Regions from separate parts of the Kinneretia aquatilis genome, predicted to be linked through region 2. Evidence: riboswitches for the same ligand, from Rfam matches in the RefSeq annotation. Region 2 holds a riboswitch; the other holds the start of a gene.

Region 1 (12,073 bases), on a different contig from region 2:
CGCCCCATCATCATGACCACAGCGGCCATGGTCTTCGGCATGCTGCCCATGGCGATTGCCTTCAACCAGGGCGGTGAGGTGCAAGCCCCCATGGGCCGGGCCATCATCGGCGGCGTCATCACCTCGACCCTGCTGACCTTGGTGGTGGTACCGGTGCTGTATTCCTACCTGGTGCGGGAGCGCAAGCCCAAGCCGGCCGCTCAGCAGGAGGCGATGCTGGCCGAGCTGCCAGCGCTTGGCGCCGGCGCCAGCGCCAGCGCTTGATGCCGCAGGCAGCCCCAGGTCTTTGACTCACGGCGGCGCCCTTCGGGGCGCCGTTTCTTTTTCTTGAGGGGCGTTCTCCTGTACGACAGGATCGCTCGCGTGAGTTCGGAACGATTTGCCCGTGCGCGCGGCGGGGCCGGCCGCAGCAAGGGGCTCAGGCTTGGCTATGCTGCGCAGCCATGTTCCTTCGTTTTGGTTTCTGGCGGCAGGCCTGCCGCCACACGGCGCGCCCTTGCCGATGGCTGCTCTGCCTGCTCATGGTCGCAATCGGCCCGACGCTGCCAGCGCAAGCCCAACAACGCCTGCTCAGCGAAGAGTTCGCTCCCATCAACTTCAGCGAGAACGGCGAGGCCAAGGGCTTGGCGGTCGAGGTGGTGCAGGAGATCCAGCGGCGCCTGAAGAAGGAATTGCCGATCGAGTTCCAACCCTGGGCGCGTGCCTACCGCGAGGTGCAACTGGGCGGCGAAACCGCCTTGTTCAGCATGGCACGCACGCCAGGGCGAGAGCGCCTCTTCAAGTGGGTGGGGCCGGTGGTCACCTTCTACAGCTCGATCTATGCGCCGGCCCGCGGTGGCCTGCGACTGCGCAGCATGGACGATGCCAAGCGGGCCAAGTCGGTGCTGGTGGTGCGTGACTGGTACACCTCGGAGGAGCTGAGCCAGCTGGGCTTTCGCAACCTGGTCAGCGTTGCCGATCCGCAGGCAGCCATCCGCATGCTCCTGGCCCAGCGGGCGGATTATTTCGCCACCGAACGTCTGTCCATGCCCAAGATCATGGCGCAGGCCGGCGTGCCCGAGGATGCGCTGGAGATCGTGTACAGCTATGCCAGCGCCGAAGGGTATATCGCCTTCTCGCGTGACACCCCTGACCGTGTCGTTCAAGCCTGGCAAAGGGCACTCGATGCCATGAAGCGCGACGGCAGCTTTGCCGCCATCTACAAGCGCTGGCTGCCTCAGGACAGCCCGCCAATCAAGCGCTAAGCCCGGTCTTGCAGTCTGTACCCGTGCCGCAGGTCATGGGTTTTTTGTATGCAGTTGTTACCACGTTGTCGGGTTTTCTGACAGCGTTACGTTCTGTTTCGTGCAAATTGCCTCGCCACAAGGACTTGGTGCGCTGGCATGAACCCTGCTTCACAAAGCAAGTTCGCCAATGGGCGAACTTTTGTTTTGGACACTTGTAGGGATACGAATTGAAGATCAAGACTCTGTTTTCCGCCGCACTGCTGGTCTCGGGACTGGTGGCAGCGAGCTCTTCGGCTCTGGCGGGCGCTGTGCATCACACCGACCTGTTCTCGGCCAACACCTTGCCGCGCAACGACGATGGCTCCACCGGCCTGGTCAACATCGGCTTCAACGTCAATTTCTTCGGCAGCCAGTTCACCCAGCTGTTCGTCAACAACAACGGCAACGTGACGTTTGATCGAGCCTTGGACACTTACACGCCCTTCGGCCTGCAGGGCACCAACCGCCAGATCCTGGCGGCCTTCTTTGCCGACGTGGACACCCGCAATGCCCGCAGCGGTGTCACCCAGTACGGCACCGGCCTGCTGAACGGCCACAAGGTCTTCGGCGTGAACTGGCTGGACGTGGGCTACTTTGACACCCAGGCCAACAAGCTGAACACCTTCCAGCTCATCATCACCGACCGCTCGGACATCAATGCCGGTGACTTCGACTTCGAGTTCAATTACGACAAGATCCAGTGGGAGACTGGAGATGCTGCCAGCAGCGGCGGCAGCAACGGCCAAGGTGGCAATTCGGTGCGCGTCGGTTGGTCCAACGGCAACAGCAATTCCTTCGAGCTGCCCGGCTCGGCCGTCAACGGCGCGCTGCTGGATGGCGGCGCCCAGTCCCTGGTTGCCGGTTCGCTGAATTCCAACGTCGCCGGCCGCTACAGCTTCAGCGTGCGCAATGGCTCGGTGCAGCCGCCCTCGACCGTGCCGGAGCCGAGCTCTCTGCTGCTGGTGGGCCTGGCCCTGGCTGGCCTGGGTGCGGTGTCGCGTCGTCGTCGCGCCTGAACTCGTTTCGTTTCACCCAGCCAAGTCAAAGGCGACCCTCGGGTCGCCTTTTTCTGTTTCGTCTTGCGCGTGCCGTATCAGCACTCGACGATGTTGACGGCCAGGCCGCCGCGTGCGGTTTCCTTGTACTTGGTCATCATGTCGGCACCGGTGTCGCGCATGGTCTTGATGACCTTGTCCAGGCTCACGAAGTGCGTGCCGTCGCCGCGCAAGGCCATGCGCGCGGCATTGATGGCCTTGACCGAGGCGATGGCGTTGCGTTCGATGCAGGGGATTTGCACCAGGCCGCCGACTGGGTCGCAGGTCAGGCCCAGGTGGTGTTCCATGCCGATCTCGGCGGCGTTTTCGACCTGCTCGGGCGTGCCGCCCATGACCTGGCACAGGGCCGCAGCAGCCATGGAGCAGGCCACGCCCACCTCGCCCTGGCAACCGACCTCGGCGCCCGAGATCGAGGCGTTTTCCTTGTAGAGGATGCCAATGGCCGCAGCCGTCAGCAGGAAGTCGATCACGCCCTCGTCGTTGGCGTGGTGGACGAAGCGGCTGTAGTAGTGCAGCACGGCCGGCACGATGCCGGCTGCGCCATTGGTCGGCGCCGTCACCACGCGGCCACCGGCGGCGTTTTCTTCATTGACGGCCAGGGCGTAGAGGTTGACCCAGTCCATCACCTGCAGCGGGTCGCGCAGCGCGGCTTCGGGGTTGGCGGTCAGGTCGCGGTGCAGTTGGGCCGCACGGCGCTTGACCTTGAAACCACCGGGCAGGATGCCCTCGGTGCGGCAGCCGCGGCTGACGCAGTCCTGCATCACCTGCCAGATCTTCAGCAGGCCGGCGCGGGTCTCTTCATCGCTGCGCCAGTGGCGCTCGTTGCGGCGCATGACTTCGGCGATGCTGATGCCGTGTTGCTTCGTCAGCGCCAGCAACTCGTCGCCGGTCTTGAAGGGGTAGGGCAGCACGGTGGCATCGGGGGCGATGACTTTTTGCTTGCTGCCGTCGGCCGCCACCTCGTCGCTGACGACAAAGCCGCCGCCGACCGAGTAGTAGGTGCGCTGCTGGATTTCCACACCTTCGGCATCGAAGGCCGAGAAGCGCATGCCATTGGCATGGAAGGGCAGGCTCTGGCGCTTGAACAGCACCAGGTCCTTGGCCTCGTTGAACTCGATCTCATGCTCACCGCCCAGACGGATGCGGCCGCCGCTGCGGATGGCGTCGAGGTAAGCCGGCACCTGCTCGACATCGACCGTATCCGGCTCATGGCCGGCCAGACCCAGCAACACGGCCTTGTCGCTGCCGTGGCCCTTGCCGGTGGCACCGAGCGAGCCATACATCTGCGAGACCACGCGTGCCGTGCGCTCGAGCTGGCCTTCGTGGCGCAGGCGTTGCACAAACATGCGTGCCGCACGCATGGGGCCCACGGTGTGCGAGCTGGATGGGCCGATGCCGATCTTGAAGAGGTCGAAGACTGAAACGGCCATGGGGCCTCCAAGCGTTGGTGTGAGATTCGAGCACGGCCCGATGAATCAGGCCGGTCTTGTGACAAAAAAGCCGGCTGGCGTCGATGGTGAATGTTCCATCAGACAGCAAGCCGGCTCTGGCAGGGCGGTGCCGAGCGTCCTGGGACGCTCAGGCGTAGTCGCTCATCGGCGGGCAGGAGCAGCTGAGGTTGCGATCCCCGTAGACGTTGTCCACGCGGCCCACCGGCACCCAGTACTTCTGGCGGCGCAGCGAGGCCACCGGGTAGGCAGCTTCTTCGCGGCTGTAGCCATGGGTCCACTCCGCGGCCAGCAGGCTCTCTGCCGTGTGAGGGGCGTTGACCAGCGGGTTGTCTTCTGCCGTCCAGCTGCCGTCGGCCACCTTGGCGATCTCGGCGCGGATGGCCAGCATGGCGTCGCAGAAGCGGTCCAACTCGAACTTAGACTCGCTCTCGGTCGGCTCCACCATCAGGGTACCGGCCACCGGGAAGGACAGGGTGGGCGCATGGAAGCCGTAGTCGATCAGGCGCTTGGCCACGTCTTCAGCGCCGACGCCGGTGGCGTCCTTCAGCGGGCGGATGTCCAGGATGCACTCGTGGGCCACACCGCCGCCCTTGATGCCCTCGATATTGCCGCTGAAGTGGATGTCGTAGGCATCGGCCAGGCGGGCGGCCACATAGTTGGCCGAGAGGATGGCCACTTCGGTCGCAGCCTGCAGGCCCTCAGCGGCCATCATGCGGCAGTACATCCAGCTGATGGGCAGCACGGCGGCATTGCCCAGCGGTGCGGCGGACACGGCGCCGATGGCGGTCTTGCTGTCGTAGCCGGCCGAACGGTGGGTGGGCAGGAAGGGGACCAGATCGGCCACCACGCAGACCGGGCCGACGCCCGGGCCGCCACCGCCGTGCGGGATGCAGAAGGTCTTGTGCAGGTTCAGGTGCGAGACATCGCCGCCGAATTCGCCCGGTGCGGCCACACCGACCAGGGCGTTCATGTTCGCGCCGTCCACATAAACACGGCCACCGTGGCTGCGCACCAGGGCGCAGATTTCCTTGACCTGGGTGTCGAACACACCGTAGGTCGAGGGGTAGGTGATCATGATGGCGGCCAGGTTGGCGCTGTGCTGCTCGCACTTGGCCTTGAGGTCGGCCAGGTCGATATTGCCTTCCTTGTCGCACTTGGTCACCACGACCTGCATGCCCACCATCTGGGCCGAGGCCGGGTTGGTGCCGTGGGCCGATTCAGGGATCAGGCAGATCTTGCGATGGCCTTCATTGCGCGACTCATGCCAGGCCTTGATGGCCAGCAGGCCGGCGTACTCACCTTGCGAGCCGGCATTGGGCTGCAGGCTGATGCCGGCGTAGCCGGTGGCTTGGCACAGCCAGGCGGTCAGCTGTTCGTTCAGCTGGGCATAACCCTGCAGCTGATCGTGCGGGGCAAATGGGTGCACGCCGGCGAACTCGGGCCAGGTGATGGGGATCATCTCGGCCGTGGCGTTCAGCTTCATCGTGCAGGAGCCCAGCGGGATCATGCTGCGGTCCAGCGCCAGGTCCTTGTCCGACAGGCCGCGCAGATAGCGCAGCATCTCGGTTTCCGAGTGGTAGCGGTTGAACACCGGGTGGCTCAGGTAGGCGCTGGTGCGCTGCAGCTCAGCCGGGATCAGGCTGGCGATGCCCTTGTCGAACGCGCTCAGGTCCGGCAGGGCCTTGCCATCGGCAAACACGGCCAGCACGGCGGCCAGGTCGGCGCGTGTGGTGGTCTCGTCGAGCGACAGGCTCAGGGCCTCGGCGCTGGCGCGGCGGAAGTTCATGCCGGCGGCCACGGCGCGGGCCTGGATGGCCGCGGTCTGCGCACCGGTCTGCACATGCAGGGTGTCGAATGCGCTGGCGTTGCCGAGGGCAAAGCCCAGGCTCTTCAGGCCTTCGGCCAGCACGGCGGTGAAGGAGGCCACGCGCTGGGCGATGCGCTTCAGGCCTTGCGGGCCGTGGTACACGGCGTACATGCTGGCCACCACGGCCGGCAGCACTTGGGCGGTACAGATGTTGGAGGTGGCCTTCTCGCGGCGGATGTGCTGCTCGCGGGTCTGCAGGGCCAGACGGTAGGCCGGCTTGCCGTGGGCGTCGATGGAGACACCGACCAGGCGGCCGGGCAGGCTGCGCTTGTACTCGTCCTTGCAGGCCATGTAGGCGGCGTGCGGGCCGCCATTGCCCATGGGCATGCCGAAGCGCTGGGTCGTGCCCACGGCGATGTCGGCGCCTTGCTCGGCGGGGGCCTTGATCAGGGTCAGGGCCAGCAGGTCGGCGGCAGCGATCAGCAGCGCACCTTGGGCATGGACCGCGTCGGCGGCGGCTTGCAGGCTGCGCACATCGCCGTTCACGCCGGGGTATTGCAGCAGGGCGGCGAAGCACTCGCTCTTGCCAGCCTCAGCAGCCGGGCCCACCACCACGTTGAAGCCCAGGGGCTCGGCACGGGTGCGCACCACTTCCAGGGTTTGCGGCAGTACGTCGTCGGCGACGAAGAAGGTCTGGCTCTTGCTCTTGCCCACGCGGGCGGCCAGGGTCATGGCTTCGGCGGCGGCGGTGGCTTCGTCCAGCATGGACGCGTTGGCAATGGCCATGCCGGTCAGGTCGGTCACCATGGTCTGGAAGTTGACCAGGGCCTCCATGCGGCCTTGCGAAATTTCAGCCTGGTAGGGCGTGTAGGCGGTGTACCAGGCGGGGTTCTCGAGGATGTTGCGCAGGATGACGCCGGGTGTCAGCGTGTCGTAGTAGCCCTGGCCGATGTAGCTCTTGAGCACCTTGTTCTTGCCCGCCAGCGCCTTCAGCTCGGCCAGGGCCTGGGCTTCGGTCGCAGCCGCCGGCAGGTCCATGCCCACTGAGCGCTTGATGCTGGCGGGCACCACGGCTTCGATCAGGGCGCGGCGCGAGGCGGCACCGATCACCGACAACATGCCGGCTTCGTCAGCGGCATCGGGGCCGATGTGGCGGGCTTGGAATTCGGTGGCGTTCTCGAGCACCGACAGGGGCTGCAGGGCGGACATCAACATGGCAAATCCTTGGAGCCTGGCGCCGCTTGTGGCGGCCTCAGGCCGTTTGTGTTCGGGAGAGCCTGCCACAGCAAGGCGCAAGGACTGCGCTCTGTGGCAGGGGGTGCCGCGGCCTCACTCATAGAGCCGCCGCGGCCGGTTTGATCAGCTGTTCTTGACCAGCTCGTCGTAGGCGGTGCTGTCCATCAGGCCGTCCAGCTCGGCCGGATTGCTCAACTTGACCTTGAAGAACCAGCCGGTCTTCAGCGGGTCGCTGTTGGCGAGCGACGGGTCGTCGCGCAGGGTTTCGTTGACTTCGGTGATCTCGCCGGCGACCGGCATGTAGACGTCGGCGGCGGCCTTGACCGACTCCACCACGCCCGCCACTTCCTTGGCTTCGAAGCTGCTGCCCACGGCAGGCAGGTCCACGAACACCACATCGCCCAGGGCGTCTTGTGCGTGCACGGTGATGCCCACGGTGACGATGCCGTCGGCTTCGATCTGGACCCACTCGTGGTCAGGCGTGTACTTGATGTTGCTCATGCGGTGCTCCGTTGCTTTCGGAAGGTGGAAAGGAGAAAGAAAATGAAATGTAGGGTGCCCGATCGGGGCCGGGCAAGCGCGACGAGAGCCGAGCCGGCTCTCATCCGTTCAGCCGCGGTAGTAGCCGTTGGGCGTGAACGGGGTGCTGGACACCGTCATCGGTGTGCGCTTGTCGCGGACGATGGCGAAGACTTCGGTGCCCAGGGCCGCAAATTCCTTGGCCAGGTAAGCCAGGGCCACCGGCTTGCCTACCGTGGGGCCCAGGGTACCGCTGGTGACCACGCCGATTTCCACGCCCTCGGCGTTGACCAGCTTGGCGCCTTCGCGCACCGGCATGCGTTCGCTGCTGACCAGGCCGACGCGCTTGCGAGCGGCGCCCTTGGACAGCTGCTCGTCCACCACGGCGGCACCGGGGTAGCCACCGGCACGGGCGCCACCGGCGCGGCGCACCTTCTGAATGGCCCAGGTCAGCGAGGCTTCCACCGGGGTGGTGCCGGTGTCGATGTCATGGCCGTAGAGGCACAGGCCCGCTTCCAGGCGCAGCGAATCGCGCGCACCCAGGCCGATGGGCTTGACTTCCGGCTGGGCCAGCAGCTTGCGGGCCAGCTCGACTGCCTGGTCCTGGTGGACCGAGATTTCGAAGCCGTCTTCGCCGGTATAGCCCGAGCGGGTCAGGAAGGTCTCAATGCCGTCCAGATTGAAGAAGCCGCCGGTCATGAAGGTCAGCTTGGCGACTTCAGGGTTCAGGCGCGACAGGGCGGTCACGGCCTGCGGGCCTTGCAGGGCCAACAGGGCTTGCTCGGGCAGGGGCAAGACCTGGCACTTGTCGCCGATCTTGGCCTGCATGTGGGCGATGTCCTGCACCTTGCAGCCGGCGTTCACCACCACAAAGAGGTCGTCCGGGCGGCGGGCGATCATCAGGTCGTCCAGGATGCCACCTTGTTCATTGGTGAACAGGGCATAGCGCTGCTTGAACAGGCCCAGGTCGATCACATCGACCGGCACGATGGTTTCCAGCGCAGCGGCAGCGCCATCGCCGATCAGGCGGACCTGGCCCATATGGGACACGTCGAACAGGCCGGCGGCCGCGCGGGTGTGCTTGTGCTCGGCCATCACGCCGGTCGGGTACTGCACGGGCATGTCGTAGCCGCCGAAGGGCACCATCTTGGCGCCGAGTTCGATGTGCAGGGCGTGCAGGGGGGTCTTGAGCAGGGGAGCGGAGGAGTCAGCAGCGGACATGGGAGCAGCTTTCGAGGGCAATCATCTGGCCCACGCCCCTGAGACCGACTCAAGGAGTGGGGGGGAATGCCCTCGCTGTCCGCTTTACCTGAGAGATTGGCCGCCGGCGTATTGCCAACAGCTTGCCCCTTCGGTGGACGGGCTCGAAACCCGTCTCTCTCCAGTGAGGACGCCCGACGTTTTGTGAACGGGCGTTTTATCAGTCCTTTTGCCTGAGCGTTCGCAGCGTGGGATCACCAGTGCCACTGCGCCTTCGGCGGCTTCCGCGAGGAAGCTCTCTCCTGACGGCGGCGATTGTAGCCCTGGTTTTTGCGCAAAAAGTGGCTCCGTGGCGAGGCCTTTTCGCAAATCCACAAATGCGCCGGCTTCCTCGCGTTCATCACGCCATGGCGGGCGCCGCTTCTGCCTATGCTGGCCGCAGCATGAATCACGCCTTGCAGGCAACACCGCGCCCATGAGCCACACCGCGCCCGAAATTCACCTCTGCATCCAGCAGCCCGGGGCCTATGTGCACTCCCTGGGCTTGCTCGATCAGGCGCGCTACTTCCGCTACCAGTTCCGCCGCCTCGGGGCCGAGGTCAGCATGGCGAAGAACCGGCTGCGCCATGGGGCGATCAATTTCATCTTTGGCGCCCATCTCGGTTTTGAGCCGGCCTTGCTCGATCGCCATGTCTGCGTGTTTGTGAACCTGGAGCAGCTGGGCGAGGGCGGGGCCCAGGTCTCGCCCGAGTATTTGCAGCTGCTGGCGAACTGGCCGGTGGTGGATTACGACGCCGCCAACTGCAGCGCCTACCGCGCCCGGCCGGATCAGGTGCCGGTGTTCCCCCTGCTGCATGCACCGTACCTGAGGCCGGCGGAATCCATCCCGCTGGAGCAGCGGCCCATCGATCTGCTGTTCATCGGCAGCATGAACGATCGCCGCCGCGCCTGGCTGGATCGCATCGAGGCCCTGGGCTTGAGCGTGGCCTTGTTCGACGGCCCGCTTTACGGCCCCGAGCGTGATGAGTTCATCCGCCAGGCCAAGGCCGTGCTCAATGTGCATTTCTACGAGAGCAGCCGCTTCGAGCAGACCCGGGCGGCGATCTGCCTGTCCCTGGGCACGCCCGTCATCTCCGAGCGCGCGCCGGGCACCGAGGTGCATCCGGCCTTCGAGGACTCGGTCCTGTGGCTGGAGGGCGGGCAGCTGGAGCAGTTCTTCAGCGAGGACTTCGGCACCCCGGCGTTTTTTGATTTCGCCCGCCTGGCGCTGGAGCGCTTTGAGCAGGCCGACCCGGCTGTGGCCTATGCCGAGATGCTCGCCGTTGCGGCCAACCATGCCGTTGAACGCCTGCCGGCCTTGCCGCAAGCGCCCTGGCGGCCGCAGCGCCTGCATGTGGGCGCCGGCGCCGATTACAAAGCCGGCTGGCTCAATATCAGCCGAGATGCCGAGCAAGAGCCCGATCTTCGGCTGGACCTGAGCCGCCCACTGGATCTGCCGCTGCGCGACCAGTCGGACGCGCATGGCCCGATCGAGCTGCAGGCCGAGAGCCTGGAGTTGCTCGACGTCAGCGGCCTGCAGCATGAGGCTTCGGCATTGAAGACCTTGCTGAATCAGGCTTTGCGTCTGCTGCAAACCGGCGGCGAGCTGCAACTGGATTTGGCCGGCGCCTTGCCACCCGAGCCTGCAGCTGCTGCGGGCTGGCTGGCCGCGCCCGATCTCTTCAGCAGCTTCTGGCAGGCTTGCGGCGAGGATTTCTGGGCGCTGGGCTGGTTCGGGCAGCGCTTCGAGCTGCTGGCCCATGCCTACTTCGATGCCCAGGCGCGGCCCTGCGAGGCCGAGGCGGCCCTGGGCACGCGGGTGGTGCTGCGCAAGATCGAGAGCTCGCTGCGCGAGCGCACCACGGCGCGGGCGCGCCAGAGCCGCTTGCGCCTGCCCGACGATGCCGTGGACGCGGCCCACCGCCTGTTGCCCGCCTGCCCGGCGGCGCAGGCCGGCGCGACGAAGAAATTCAAGTGGTCCATCCTCGTGCCCAGCCTGCCGGCGCGGCGCGAGCTGCGCAAGCGCATGCTGGCCATCCTGGAACCCCAGGTGGCCCGCTATCCCGATGTGGAACTGCTGGTGCTCGAAGACAACCGCAGCCGCGAGTACGGCCCCAAGCTGCAGGCCATGATCGACATCGCCCAGGGCGAGTACCTGAACTTCGTGGACGATGACGACGAGATCTCCGAGCACTACGTCGACACCATCTACCCCTTGCTGAACGGAGTTGATTGCGTGGGCTTTTCGGCGCGCATCAGCGTCGAGGGTGGGCCCTTCAAATCGGTGTTCTACAGCATGAAGAACAAGGTCTGGGTCGATGCGCCCGAGGGCTATTACCGCAACCCGCAACACTTGACCCCCATCCGCAGCGAGCTGGTGCGTCAGATCCCCTGGGTCGGCCACTACGGGGCGGATCGCACCTGGTCGCACAAGATGTCGGCCTCCGGCCTGCTTCAGACTGAAAACGTGACCGACGCGGTGCTCTACACCTACTACGCCACGCAGAAAGAAAACCGCGAAGGCGTCTGGCGCTGAGCGCTGCTGAGCAATCAGATCACGTGGTGGCCTGACTTCAGGTACCAGTCGGCCATGCGCTGACCGTTCCAGCGCAGCGTCACATGCTCGGCCTGCCGGGCCGGAGGCAAGGCGGCGCGCGGGGTGAACAGGGCCACGCACTGGCCGCCGGGCTGGCGCACGCTGTCGTAGATCAGGCCCGCGCTGCCTTGCTCGCGCAGGCTCTGGGCGAAGGGCCGCGAGGCGGCGTAGGAGTTCGCATCCAGCAGCGCCAGCGCGCGCAGATCACGGTCGTCGGCACGCAGTTCGTGCAAATCGGCCTGCACCGTGACGCGGTAGCAGCGCAGATCCACATCGATGGCCGGCTCGGCCGTGCGGGCGAGAAAGAGCGCGCGGTGGTGGCTGACCTCGGCCACGGCGGTTTCCAGCGTGGCCGCGGCGTAGTAGACACCGTAGCTGCCGTCGGAAAAACGGCTGCCCTCGGGGTTCAGGTGGGTGAAGGCCGCCATGATGGGGCTGCTCCCGGGGCCGCAGAGGCGCTGCTCGGGCGGCACCAGGCTCAGCTCGCCGAGTTGCTCGCGCAGGCGCGGGTTGCCGAGCGCCTCGATGGCGAAGACCACGGCCAGGTCCGCCGGCTCGGCCACTGCGTCGAACAGCAGCACGGGCGGGTAGCGGCTGGGCAGTAGACGGCAGGAATCCGGCCAGTGCACGGGGATGCAGGGCAGGGCGATCGGGGCAGACGGGGGCAGGGCGGAGGAGCTCAAACGCCAGGTCTTTCAGGCCCAGCCGCCGCGCTGTGCATCCAGGTACTGGCGCACGACAAAGAGATCGGCGATCTGGCCGCCCAGCATGCGCGAAAGGGCGCTGCCGCCGCCGAACAGGGGCGCGCTGTTGGCCTTCTTGATCCAGGCATCGGCCCGCTCCGGGATGGGAAGCAGGATCTGCAGGCTGGCGTAGATGCTGAACAGATGAGACAGGCGCTCCAG
Region 2 (12,073 bases):
CCGCAGATCCAACAGGATGTGTGGCGTCTGCTGCAGTTGGAGCCCGAGTCGGGTGCGGCTTTGGCCGCATGAACAGAAAAAAGCCCCAGGCAGCGCAATGCTGCTCGGGGCTCAAGTCCGCGGGTAAGGCTGTGTGACTTCACCCGGGACAGACGGAATCGATCCGCAGGCTGAAGATCAGTCCTCTGCCTTGAGGACGCCGCGGCGGATCTGGTCGAGCTCGATGCTTTCGAACAAGGCCTTGAAATTGCCTTCGCCGAAACCTTCATTGCCCTTGCGCTGGATGATCTCGAAGAAGATCGGGCCGATCACTTCCTTGGTGAAGATCTGCAGCAGCAACTCGTTTGGCGCGTCCAGGTGGGCGGCGCCGTCGATCAGGATGCGCAGGCGGCGCAGCTCTTCCACGTTTTCGCCATGGCCTGGCAGGCGTTTGTCGATCAGGTCGAAGTAGGTGTTGATGGTGTCCTGGAACACCACGCCCGTGCCCTTCATCTTCTCGACGGTCGAGTAGATGTGGTCAGTGCCCAGAGCCACGTGCTGGATGCCCTCGCCGTGGTAGAGGTCCAGGTATTCGGCGATCTGGCTCTTGTCGTCGCTGCTTTCGTTGATCGGGATGCGGATCTTGCCGCAGGGGCTGGTCATGGCCTTGGACTTGAGGCCGGTCAGCTTGCCCTCGATGTCGAAGTAGCGCACTTCGCGGAAGTTGAACAGGCGCTCGTAGAAATCGGCCCACTCCTTCATCCGGCCACGGAAGACGTTGTGGGTCAGGTGGTCGATGTAGGTCAGGCCATGGCCGACCGGTTTGGACTCGACCGGCTTGCCCTCGGCATCCAGCAAGGGCACGAAGTCGACGTCGTAGATGCTGATGTTGCCGATGGCGCCGTCCGGGGCGCCATCCTTGCCTTGCCAGCGGTCGACGAAATAAATCAGCGAATCCCCAATGCCCTTGATGGCTGGGATGTTCAGCTCCATCGGGCCGGCCTTGTTGTCAAAGCCCCAGGCGCCCAGCTCCAGCGCGCGCTGGTAGGCGTAGGCCGCGTCATTGACGCGGAAGGCAATGGCGCAGATGGACGGGCCGTGCAGGCGCGCAAAGCGCTGGGCAAAAGAGTCGGTCTCGGCGTTGATGATGAAGTTCACATCGCCCTGACGGTACAGGGTGACGTTCTTCTGGCGATGGCGAGCCACGGCGGTGAAGCCCATGGTTTCGAACAGCTTGCCCAGGGCAGCGGGTTCCGGCGCAGCGAATTCAATGAACTCGAAGCCATTGGTGCCCATCGGGTTGTCCCATGGTGTGAAGGCCATGATGTCTCTTTCTGAAAAGTCTTACGATGGGTCAAGACTGTAGGCTGGAGTGGGCGCAGGATTCATGCTAAAACTCGCGGCGCCGTCGCGATGCGCGCAGCAATACTGCGGAGAACCTGAAGATGGAAAACGAGATCCAGCTCGACACGATTGATCGACGCATTTTGAGGGCGTTGCAAGTTGACGGGCGCGTCACATACGATGCCCTGGCTGCCCAGGTCAATCTCTCCGCCTCGGCCGTGCTGCGCCGGGTGCGCCGCCTGGAGGAATCCGGCGCCATCTCAGCCTATGTGGCCTTGGTGCCGCCCGAGCGGGTCGGCCTGGGGCTGACGGCCTACATCAATGTGCGGCTCGAAAAGCACACCGAGAGCCACAAGCGCAACCCCATGGACCTGTTCCGCGCCGCCGTTCAGACCTGGCCGGAAGTGGTGGAATGCGCGGCCTTGACCGGCGATATGGACTACTTGCTGCGTGTGGTGGTGCAGGACATGGCGCATTACGCCCGCTTCATCACCGAGACCCTGCTCAAACATCCCAGCGTGCAGGACTGCAAAACCAGCTTTGTGCTGGACCGGGTCAAGAACACCACCGCCGTGCCGGTGTGAGCCCCGGGCTGCGGCCACGCGCTGAGTTTCAGCGCCGGCGCAGCGCCACGCCCAGCTCGGCCCAGCCTTGGCCATGTGGCGTGATCGGGTAAGGGGGCGCCGGCCAGTCCCAACGAGAAGCGGGGAACAAGGCGCGCATGGCGTTGATGTCGCCATGGTAGGGCGGCCCTTCGAGCACGCCACTGCCGGCGCTGTCACGGCGCGCCTGCATGAACAAGGAGAGCAACAGCCCGCCGGGCTTGAGCCAACGGTGCAGCTGTTCCGCGTAGCGCAGCCAGTGATCCGGATGCAGGGCGCACAAGCAGGTTTGTTCGTACACGCGGTCCAGCGCCTCGGGCGGCTGCCAGGCCAGCACATCGGCCAGCTCCACGCGGCCCGGAAGGCAGCCCAGTTGCGCTCGTGCCAATTCGACGGCGGCAGGTGTGTAGTCCAGGCCCACGGCGGCAATGCCAGCTTCGCCCAGCAGGCGCAGCTCATGCCCCCGGCCGCAGCCTGGGATGGCGATGGCGTGCCCGTCTTGCAGCAAGCCCTGCGCCAGCCAGGCCCGCAGCTGCGGGTGGGCCTCGCCTCGGTCCCAGGGCGTCTGGCCCTGCTCAAAGCGCTCCTGCCAGAAGGCTTGGGAAGGGCCGGCGGGTTTGGCGGTGGGCGGCGTGTCAGTCGAACTCATGCAGCAACTTCAGCGTGGCTTCCAGACTCAGGTTCAGCAGGGCGGCGATTTCGCTCAGATCGTCCGGGACCGCCTCATCGTCCCAGCCATCGGCCGTGTGGCGAGCCAGGCGCACGGCCAGCTTGACGCACAGCACCTGCGGGTCGTTGGCGCGCTTGTCATTGGTGATGTGGCGCAGCAGTTCGGGCAGGCGCCAGGCCTGCATCAAGGCCTGCTCGAGATCGGCCAGCTCGATGTGCAGCACTTCCTTTTGGACCGCCACGCTGCGCAGATGTCGGTCGGCTTGCTGGCGCAGCCGGATGTGCTGGGCCAGTTCCGGCGCGTGGATCCACAGCAGCATCTCGGCGAAATCATGCAGCAAGGCCGCGCTGTGGATGACCGCGGCATCCGGGTCCAGGCGGTGCACGGCAAAGCCGAGTGCAAAGCGCGCGGCCCGGTCGGCGCGGCGCAACACGCGTTGCAAACCGTCCAGGGCATAGGGTGTGCTGGCCAGCTGATCCTCGACCGTGGGCTGGGGCCCGAAGTCACGGAAAAAGGGCGTGATGCCCATCAGCACCAGGGCCGCGGTCACCGTTTCCGCATCGGTCTGCAGGCGGCTGGAGCGGTGCGCGGCGGCATGGGCCAAGACCTTGAGCGTCATCAGCGGATCGGTGGCGATCATCTCGCCGAGGCTGTTGGCGTCCACCGCGTCTTCATTGGCGCGCAGCAGTTCCAGCGCATCGGCGGTCTCGGCCAGCACCGGGATTTCGGCGTCACGGAACAGCGCCACCCAACTGGGCAAATCGGGCGGCGCTTGGCGCAGCGGAGGCATCGGGACTGGCGCAGACATGGCGGGCTTGGGCAAAAGGTGTTGGATCGTATATCGGCGGCCGGAGCTTCATCTTGAAACCCGCGGCCGCCGCCCGCACACCCGCCGTCGCATCTGCCGTGCACTTGTGCGCGCCCGCGCCCATCGGTTTCGTCCGGCCGAGCATCAACGGATGCCGCGCAGCGGATCCCGCGGCTGCTTGCTTGGCTGCGCCGGTGCCGGCGCTGGGCTCACTTGGGGTAGGTGAGCGCCGCTAAAGCCGCCTCACTCCGGGCAAGGTGCCCACCCGCATCCCATCGGCGTAGAGCGCACCTTCCGGCGCGCCCGCCTCCGCATAGAACTCCAGTTCGGGCCGGCGCCGGCGCACGGCGCGCACCTGATGCACCAGCAGGGCCAGGCGGGTCAGCCCGGCACTGGCACTCAGCAGCACGCGGGCGGCGCGCCAGCGCCAGGCTTCATGGGTGATCTCGTAGTCTTCGGCCGTCACGTCCGGGCCGTTCAGTTCTCGCAAACGCATCATGATGGGTCTCCACTTCGGCCTCGCAAGGCCTTGGATTCAGGGGCTGGCGTCGGGCCTGCCGACGCGCAAGATTTCTTGTCGCAGCTCGCGTTGCGCGGCTTGGCGCAGGCGAACCTCGTGTTGCTGGTGGCCGTGTTTGCCTGCCTGTCGCATCAGCGCCGGCGCCACCAGCGGATTGCAGGGCTTCTGCAGGCGCAGGTTCAGCGGGCGGGGTGAGGTGAACTGGGTCATGTGGCAATCTCCTGGGCGCCGTACAGCGCGCCCGGTTGGGGGCAAGGTCAAGAAAAAGACCGAAACATTGGTTTTGGCCATGCGGCGGCTCGACTGGGTGCAGCCAACAAGAAACCAAACCATCTGGGGCATGGCGCTGCCCTCCAGGGCAGGCACCGGCCGGAACTCCATGCAGCGGCTCGGCCTGGTGGCGCTGAATCGCTTCAGTGCCGAGCAAGGCGCAGAGAACGCTTGAACTGACTCGCGAAAGACTCGGTGCGGACCGAGCGACGGTGGGCACTGGGCCGGCGCATCGCAGGGCGCTGGGTGGAGACGCCGGGGTGCATCCCTTGGCGGGGATGTGCCTGGCTGGACTCCAGCGCTAGCGGGGGCGGGCAGCTCCCGGTTAAGACAGGGGGAGGGGGACCTTCACGAGCGGCGCCTTGCTTGGGGTGCGCCGCGAGCCGCTCGCTTGAGCAAATGATAAACGACTGTTTATCTTGTGCATATACTTTTTATCAAAAGAGATAAAGAAATGTGCGCAAGCCGCCACGGCACGAGTTCCGCCCGGCCACGAGGCGGGGGCTGGATTCAGGCCGATGTGTGGGGTGGATGGACCCGCCAAGCGGCGTTGATGGCGGCTCGGCTGCGGGGCGGAGACGTGCACCTCGGTGCGATCGATCGCGACGCCGGCGCAGGCACTGGCACGGGCACTTGTGCCAAGTCCGCTGCGTGGCTCGAGTGCTGCGTTCAGCGCTTCTTCGGTTTCAGTGGCGCAATGCCTTGTTGCAGGCGGCGCCACTCATCGAGCTCGGCCGCACCGCCGGTGGCCGGCGCCGGGCCACGCGAGGGTGGGCTGGCGGGCAAGACCGGCAAGGGTGCCGACTTGCCGGGCCCGGTGGCCGCCAGTTTGCCGGCTGGTGGCGCTTCTTGCGGCGGCGTCAGCACCTCGCCGAGCAGGTCCAGCAGGCGCGTGCGGGCGCGCTGCGGGTGGCGGCGGTAGTAGGTCAGCACCAGGCCGACGATGAAGCGCTCGTCATCGTCCTGCGGCACGCTGGGCGTGGCCTCACGCTCTAGGCTGGCTGGCTCGGGCTCGCCGGCGGCGTGGCTCTGATCCATCCAGCCCAGGGGCTTGTGGAAGAGCTGCTCGAACTGGCGCGCCAGGCGCTCGCCGATCTGGCGCGAGCGACTCTTGATCTGGCTCCAGTAACTGGGCTGGATCTGCAAACGCTCGGCAAAGCGCCGCTCCAGCCCACGCAAGGTGGCGGGATCGGGGTGCTTGACGGAGACGGCGACGAATTCTTCGAACAGGAGCATCGCGTTGTCCAAGCGGATCTGGGCGACGTCCCGGGGGGCGGATGACATCCCTCTATGATAAAGCCTCGTTCATCCGGCTTGCCGGGGCGGGGCTCAGCGTCTGCCTGCCCCGCGCGGAGTGTGTCGCGGCTATTTTGACTTTTTGATAAAGAGTCGATGCCTTCGGTTCGGCCAGGCTTCAGTCTTCTTCCTGTGCCTGGTAGGCCGCGATCAGCTGGCTTTGCGTGTGGGGCGGCACCGCTTCGTAGTGAGAGAGCCGCACGCTGTAGCGACCCTGGCCGCTGCTCAGGGCATTGAGCCGGCTCTGGTACTGGCTCAGTTCGGCCAGCGGCGCCAGGCCGCGCACGATGCTGCGGCCTGGCCAAGGGCTGTCGGTGCCGTTGACCTGGCCGCGCCGGGCGGCCAGATCGCCGGTGATGTCGCCGATCGCGGCTTCCGGTGCCTGGACTTCCAGATGCACCACGGGTTCCAGCACCAGGGGCCGAGCTTCCTGGACCGCGGCGATCAGGGCGCGCCGGCCGGCGGTGACAAAGGCCACCTCCTTGCTGTCCACCGAATGGTGCTTGCCGTCGAACACCGTCACCCGCAGGTCCACCAGCGGGTAGCCCGCCACCACACCGGTGTCCAGGGCCGAGCGCACGCCTTTCTCCACGGCCGGCATGAACTGCCCCGGGATGGTGCCGCCCTTGACCGCGTCGACGAACTCAAAGCCCGCGCCGCGCGCCAGCGGCTCCACGCGCAGATAGACCTCGCCGAACTGGCCGGCGCCGCCGCTCTGCTTCTTGTGGCGGTAGTGCCCTTCGGCCGCGGCCGAGATGGTCTCGCGGTAGGCCACGCGGGGCGGTTGGGTGTGCAGCTCGAATTTGTAGCTCTCACGCAGGCGCTCCAGCAGCAGGCGCAGGTGCAGCTCACCCAGACCATAGATCACCGTCTCCTGGGTTTGGCCGGCCTGGTCCAGGCGCAGGCAGGGGTCTTCCTCGACCAGGCGGCTCAACTGCTCCCAGAGCTTTTGCTCGTCGCCATGGCGCACCGGGCGGATGGCCATGCCATGCACGGGCACGGGGAAGTCCAGCGGGCGCAGATGGATGTGGGCATCCTCGGGCGCGTCGTGCAACACAGCGTCGTAGTGCAGGTCGTCGACCTTGGCGATGGCGCAGAGCTCGCCCGGTAGGGCCTGCTCCACCTCGACATGCCGGCCGCCCTGCAGCAGGAAGAGGTGGCCGACGCGGAATGGCTTGCGTGCCGAGCCGATGAAGAGCTGGCTGTGGCGGCGCAGCGTGCCCTGGTGCACGCGCATCACGCCCATCTTGCCGAGGTAGGGGTCGGAGATGATCTTGAACACATGGGCCAGCACATGGGCGCTGGGCTCGGGCAAGGCTTGCAGGGGCAGGGCCTCGGGGCCCTCGCCGCGCAGGAACAGGGGCGGGTTGCCTTCGGCCGGGTTCGGCAGCAGGCGCTCGATCACATCGAGCAGCTCGGCCACGCCGGCGCCGCTGCGCGCCGAGGTGAAGCAGACCGGGATCAGGTGCCCCTCACGCAAGGCCTGCTCCAGCGGCACGTGAAGCTCGCGCGGGTCGACATCGCCTTCGCTGAGATAACGATCCACAAACGCGGCATCCACCTCCACCACCTGCTCGACCAGGGCCTGGTGCGCCAGGCCCACCGAGGAAAAATCGGCCTGGCCGATGATGTTGTAAAAGCAGTCCAGCACGCGCCGCCCGCCTTCGGCCGGCAGGTTCAGGGGCAGGCATTCGCGCCCGAACACCGTGCGGATCTGCGCCAGCAGGCCTGGCAGGTCGAGCTCGGCCAGATCGATCTTGTTGATCACGATCAGCCGGCACAGGCCGCGCTGAGCGGCGGTCTCCATCATCTTGCTGGCCATGGGCTCCAGCCCGCTTTGCGCGTTGAGCACCAGCACCGCCGTGTCCACCGCCTCCAGCGCTGGCAGAGACTGGCCGATGAAATCGGCCGCCCCGGGCGTGTCGATGGCGTGGATGCGCACGCCGCCATGCTCCAGATGCACCACGCTGCTGTGCAGGGAATGCTGGTAGCGGCGCTCCAGCGGGTCGAAATCGCTGACGGTGTTGCCGCGCTCCACCGTGCCGGCCTGGGTGATGGCGCCGGCCTGCAGCAGCAAGGCCTCCAGCAAGCTGGTCTTGCCCGCCGCCGCGGGGCCGACCAGGGCCAGGCTGCGCAGGGCCGCGACCGCTGGCGAAAGGTGCGACTGGGGCGCACCGGTGGCGGATGGGGCGCGGCTGGCGTCGCCGTTCGGGCTCGGGCTCATGGCAGTCTCCTTGGCTCTCCGGCGCCCCGGCTTTTGTGGGGCGCGGTGATGGATGCGTGCGCGGTGCCGGGCTTTGACGCAGGGGAGGGGTCCGCTCGGCTCTGGCCTCAGGGTAGAGGAAGCCCGGCCGGCTTACAAGGCCCGCGCCGGCGGGCTTGGGCCGGTTCGCTCAAGTGGCCGCTTGCGCCCGGCCGGCCCAGGCGCCGAGCTCAGGCCCGCAGAAGGCGTAATCCAGCTCGGGCCGGCGGCCGCAGATCAGGTCCGCCAGGGCCGCGGCCGAGCCGCAGCTGTGCGTCCAGCCTAGGGTGCCGTGCCCGGTGTTGAGGAAGAGGCGGCCAACGCGGCTGGCGCCGATGTAAGGCAGGTTGGAGGGCGTGGCCGGGCGCAGGCCGGTCCAGTACTGGGCGCCGCTGGGCTGGCCCTCGGGCGCCACCATCTGCGGGAACAGCTCGCGCGTGCGCCGCAGCAAGGCCTCGCAGCGGCGCAGATTGAGCGTGCTGTCATAGCCATTGAGCTCGGCCGTGCCGGCCACGCGCAGGCGATCACCCAGGCGCGAGAACACCAGCTTGTACTCGTCGTCGGTCAGCGAGACCTGGTAGCTGTGCGCGGGCGAGATCACCGGCAGCGTCATCGAGTAGCCCTTGGCCGGGTAGATGTTGAGCGACACGCCCAGCTCGCGCGCCAGGCCGCGGCTGAAGGAGCCCAGGCAAAGCACAAAGCGGTCGGCGGTCAGGCGCTCGATTTCACCGTTCGCATCGGCCACGATCACCCGCGCCAGATCCTGGCCCTCGCGCTCGCAGCCCAGCACACGCGTCTGATAGCGGAACTTCACCCCGGCCTGCTCGGCCAGGGCGGCCAGTGCCTGGGTGAAGCGATGGGCGTCGCCCGACTCGTCGCTGGGCGTCATGCTGCCGCCGACGATCTGCGCGCGGCATTGCGCCAGCGCCGGCTCGATGGCCACGCATTCCTCGGGCGTTTTCATGTCCAGCTCGCAGCCTTGCTCGCGCATGATGCGGGCCGGCTCCTGCGCAGCGGCGTACTCCTGCTCGCTGGTGTAGAAGTGCAGGATGCCTTGCTGGCGCTGGTCGTAGGCGATGCCGGTGGCGGCGCGCAGGCGCTGCAGCTGCTCGCGGCTGTAGAGGCCCAGATTGACGATGTTGCGGATGTTGTGGGCGGTGCGGCCCGGCGTGCATTCGCGCAGGAACTGCAGGCCCCAGCGCCACTGGGCCGGGTCGGCGCGCAGGCGGAAGAGCAGGGGCGCATCCTCCTTCATCAGCCATTTCAAGACCTTGAGCGGCGCGCCCGGGTTGGCCCAGGGCTCGGCATGCGAGACGGAAATCTGGCCGCCGTTGGCATAGCTGGTTTCCAGGCCGGCCGCGGGCTGGCGGTCGATCACGGTGACTTCAAAACCCGCTTGGCGCAGATACCAGGCGGTGGTGACGCCGGTGACCCCGGCGCCCAGGACGATTGCGTGCATGTGTGCACTCCTGAAACAAGACAAACAGACCGTTGAGTGAGACGCGCAGGCGTACGCCCAGGCCCAGCGCGGGCTGTGTTTCGTTCCAGGCAGGTGAGGCACCCCAGGGTGGGGCGCGAGCCGGGCAGAGCACAGATCGGGCAATGGCAGCAAGAGCGTGCGCTTGACGCGCGCCGCTCCCGCTGTCCCTGTTACCTGAGAGATTCAGCCGCGCCCCGGGGGCATGGCCTTGCTCCTTCGGTGGCGGCTTGCGCATCGTCTGCGCGGGCCGCTCTCTCCAGCATTCGGCTTGTTGACGGATCCAGTACGGGGCCTGAGCGAGTATGGGAGCTTGCGCCTTCGGCGGCAGGGTCCAAAGCGGGCCTGCACTCTCCTGAATCCGGTGTGCAGTGTAGACGGGCTTGCCTGTATGCGAAGTCAGGGCAAATGCGGGGCAGCCCTGGGATCAGCGAGAGTCGGCCAGGAGTCCGGTCGGACGGACACAGTTTCGGCCCTCGCCCTTGGCTTGGTAGAGGCGCTCATCGGCCAGGGCGCACAAGGCTTCGGGCGTGTGGGCTTCGGCGTTGCCGGCCAGGCCCATGCTGACGGTGATGCCATGCAGATCGGGGTGCAGGCTGCGCCAGTCAAAGCGCTCGATCTGCTGGCGCAGCTTGTCGCAGAGCTGGCTGGCCAGGGGCAGGGGGGCCTCCACCAGGATCAGGGTGAACTCCTCGCCGCCATAACGCGCCACCACATCGGCGCGCCGGCAGTGGTCACGCAGCAGGCGAGCAAGCTGGCGCAGCACGGCATCGCCCACCGCATGGCCGAAGCGGTCGTTGACGGCCTTGAAGTGATCGAGGTCCAGCATGGCCAGGCTGAGCGGGTGGCGAAAGCGCGCCGCGCGCTCGCACTCCTGTTCAAGCAGCAGGTCCAGCCAGCGGCGATTGGCCAGGCCGGTCAGGGCGTCCTCATGGCTGAGCTGGCGCAGCAAGTCGGCTTGCGCCGAGAGTTGCGTCAGCAAGGCCTGCTTTTCCTGATCCGCCTGTCGGGCTGCCTGCAATTCCTGGCTCAGGGCCTGGGCCTGCTGGCGCACGAACAGGCCGCGCAGGCGCTGCTGCGAGTGCTCGCCCAGCAGGCGTTGTTCGCAGGCATGGTGGGCCTTGTAGTGCTGCAGGGCCAGGGCGTGATCGGCTCGCCGCTCGGCCAGCTCGGACAGGGCCCGATGAGCCTGGCTTGCCAGGGCGGTGAGCCGGCCTTTCGTGGCATGAGCCAGTGCGCGTTCCAGGGCGCCCTGGGCTTGCGGCAGATCGTTTCGGGCTTGCCACACGTCGGCCAGGCCCATCTCGATGCTGCACAGCGAAGGGCTGTCGCCCACGCTCAGGGCCAGCGGCCGGGCTTCTTCGAAGGCGGCCAGGGCCGCGTCCACTGCCCCTCGCGCCAGGCAGGACTGGCCCAGGCCCAGCAGTGCCTGGCCGAGATCGTTGACATTGCCGGTGCGCCGCGACAGGGTCAGCGCTTCGTCCAGAAGAAGGCAAGCCTCGGCATGCTGGCCGAGTTTGCTCAGCAGTGTGCCCAGGTCCAGCGCGCTGGTGGCCTGGCGCGCCAGGTCCTGGGTCTGGCGTGCGCAGTGCAGGCTGCGCTGAAGATGCTCCGCGGCCAAGTCCATCTCACCAATGCCTTGCAGCACCTGGCCCATCTGACCCAGGGCATAGGCCTGATCGACGATGGAGCCGTTGTGCTCGGCCAGTGCGAGGCTGAGCTGAAGCAACTCGAGGGCCTCCGGGAATTGGCCCTGCGTGAGGCGGGTCACCGCCATATTGTTCAGGGCGCGAGATTCGGCATGACTGGCCTGGTGGAGGCGGGCGAGTTCCAGGGCTCGCTGGTCCAAATGCAGGGCCTGTTCATAGTCGCCTTGGCGGGCCTGTATCAGGGCCTGCAAGTTCAAGGCATCCAGATGGCCATCGATCTCGCCCAGCGCCTCCAGCAGGCTGTGGGCCCGATCCAGTCGGGCTTGCAGTGGCGCCACCGGCTGGCCCAGGATGAACTCGCACAGGCTCCAGCGCAGCAAGGCATAGGCCAGGCCGCGCGGGTGGTCGATGGCCAGGGCCTGCTCATGGGCCTGCTGCGCCAGACGCAAGGCCCGCGGCGTGTCCGACATGCGCAGCGCGTAGGCTTCGGCATTCAGCGCGTCCACCTGCTCCGGCGTGAGCCGGGGGCGGCAGGGAGGCTGTGCTCGGGCTTTCATCGGCCGGCGTTCAAGGTCTCGGGCTTGCCGCCTGGCACTGCGCTCACTTGAGCGGAATCGGCGTGGCGCGATCCACCGGCACGGCGGTCACGCTGTTCTGCGGCGAGCCGTCGACCAGGCGGTCCGAATAGGTCAGGTAGACCAGGGTGTTGCGCCGGCTGTCGACCATGCGCACGATGCGCAGTTTCTTGAACACCAGGGACATGCGCTCGTTGAACACCTCTTCCTGCCGTGCCAGGGGCTTGGCGAAACCGATCGGCCCGGTCTGACGGCAGGCGATGGAGGCCTCGGCTTTGTCTTCGGCCAAGCCCAGGCCGCCCTTGATGCCGCCGGTCTTGGCGCGCGAGACGTAGCAGGTCACGCCCGTGACCTTGGGGTCTTCGTAGGCCTCCACCACCACCTTGTGATCGGGGCCGATCAGCTTGAACGCAGTGTCGACCTCGCCCACGGCCTCGCCGCTCGCCCGGGCCGGCAGGCCCAAGAAAAGAGCTGCGATTCCCAGCCCCATCAGGCCGGCACGGCGCCAGAACGAGGAGATCTTCGAGGCGAGCGGGGTGTGCGTCTTGGGCATGGTGGCGGCGTGTGCGGTGGCGTCGAGTGGTGGGGCGTCAGTGCTCGCCAGGGCTCGGGCGTTCGCGTGAGCCCAGGACTTGGCAAAA

What was found. A riboswitch is a leader RNA that binds a small molecule or an ion and turns the genes downstream of it on or off. The one in region 2 is predicted to bind glycine.
Positions count from the first base shown of each region.
Region 1: linked by a shared signal. The riboswitch ahead of gcvT (glycine cleavage system aminomethyltransferase GcvT) and the one ahead of C1O66_RS00115 (D-amino acid dehydrogenase) in region 2 are both predicted to bind glycine.

Region 1 covers NZ_POSP01000004.1:831,082-843,154, forward strand. Annotated here, with positions in the region: gene C1O66_RS23215 (efflux RND transporter permease subunit) at 1-264, shown strand, start outside; gene C1O66_RS23220 (substrate-binding periplasmic protein) at 444-1,244, shown strand; gene C1O66_RS23225 (nidogen-like domain-containing protein) at 1,454-2,281, shown strand; gene C1O66_RS23230 (L-serine ammonia-lyase) at 2,359-3,750, opposite strand; gene gcvP (aminomethyl-transferring glycine dehydrogenase) at 3,899-6,793, opposite strand; gene gcvH (glycine cleavage system protein GcvH) at 6,938-7,315, opposite strand; gene gcvT (glycine cleavage system aminomethyltransferase GcvT) at 7,424-8,554, opposite strand; glycine riboswitch at 8,620-8,728, opposite strand; glycine riboswitch at 8,745-8,848, opposite strand; gene C1O66_RS23250 (hypothetical protein) at 9,009-11,108, shown strand; gene C1O66_RS23255 (RES family NAD+ phosphorylase) at 11,123-11,851, opposite strand; gene C1O66_RS23260 (antitoxin Xre-like helix-turn-helix domain-containing protein) at 11,864-12,073, opposite strand, start outside.
Region 2 covers NZ_POSP01000001.1:15,058-27,130, forward strand. Annotated here, with positions in the region: gene C1O66_RS00070 (esterase/lipase family protein) at 1-72, shown strand, start outside; gene hppD (4-hydroxyphenylpyruvate dioxygenase) at 178-1,302, opposite strand; gene C1O66_RS00080 (Lrp/AsnC family transcriptional regulator) at 1,425-1,907, shown strand; gene C1O66_RS00085 (methyltransferase domain-containing protein) at 1,936-2,574, opposite strand; gene C1O66_RS00090 (HDOD domain-containing protein) at 2,561-3,403, opposite strand; gene C1O66_RS00095 (hypothetical protein) at 3,636-3,902, opposite strand; gene C1O66_RS23460 (hypothetical protein) at 3,939-4,133, opposite strand; gene C1O66_RS23465 (hypothetical protein) at 4,132-4,368, shown strand; gene C1O66_RS00105 (hypothetical protein) at 4,863-5,477, opposite strand; gene fusA (elongation factor G) at 5,608-7,713, opposite strand; gene C1O66_RS00115 (D-amino acid dehydrogenase) at 7,883-9,190, opposite strand; glycine riboswitch at 9,363-9,481, opposite strand; glycine riboswitch at 9,483-9,576, opposite strand; gene C1O66_RS00120 (diguanylate cyclase) at 9,636-11,414, opposite strand; gene C1O66_RS00125 (CreA family protein) at 11,458-11,922, opposite strand; gene C1O66_RS00130 (bleomycin resistance protein) at 12,023-12,073, opposite strand, start outside.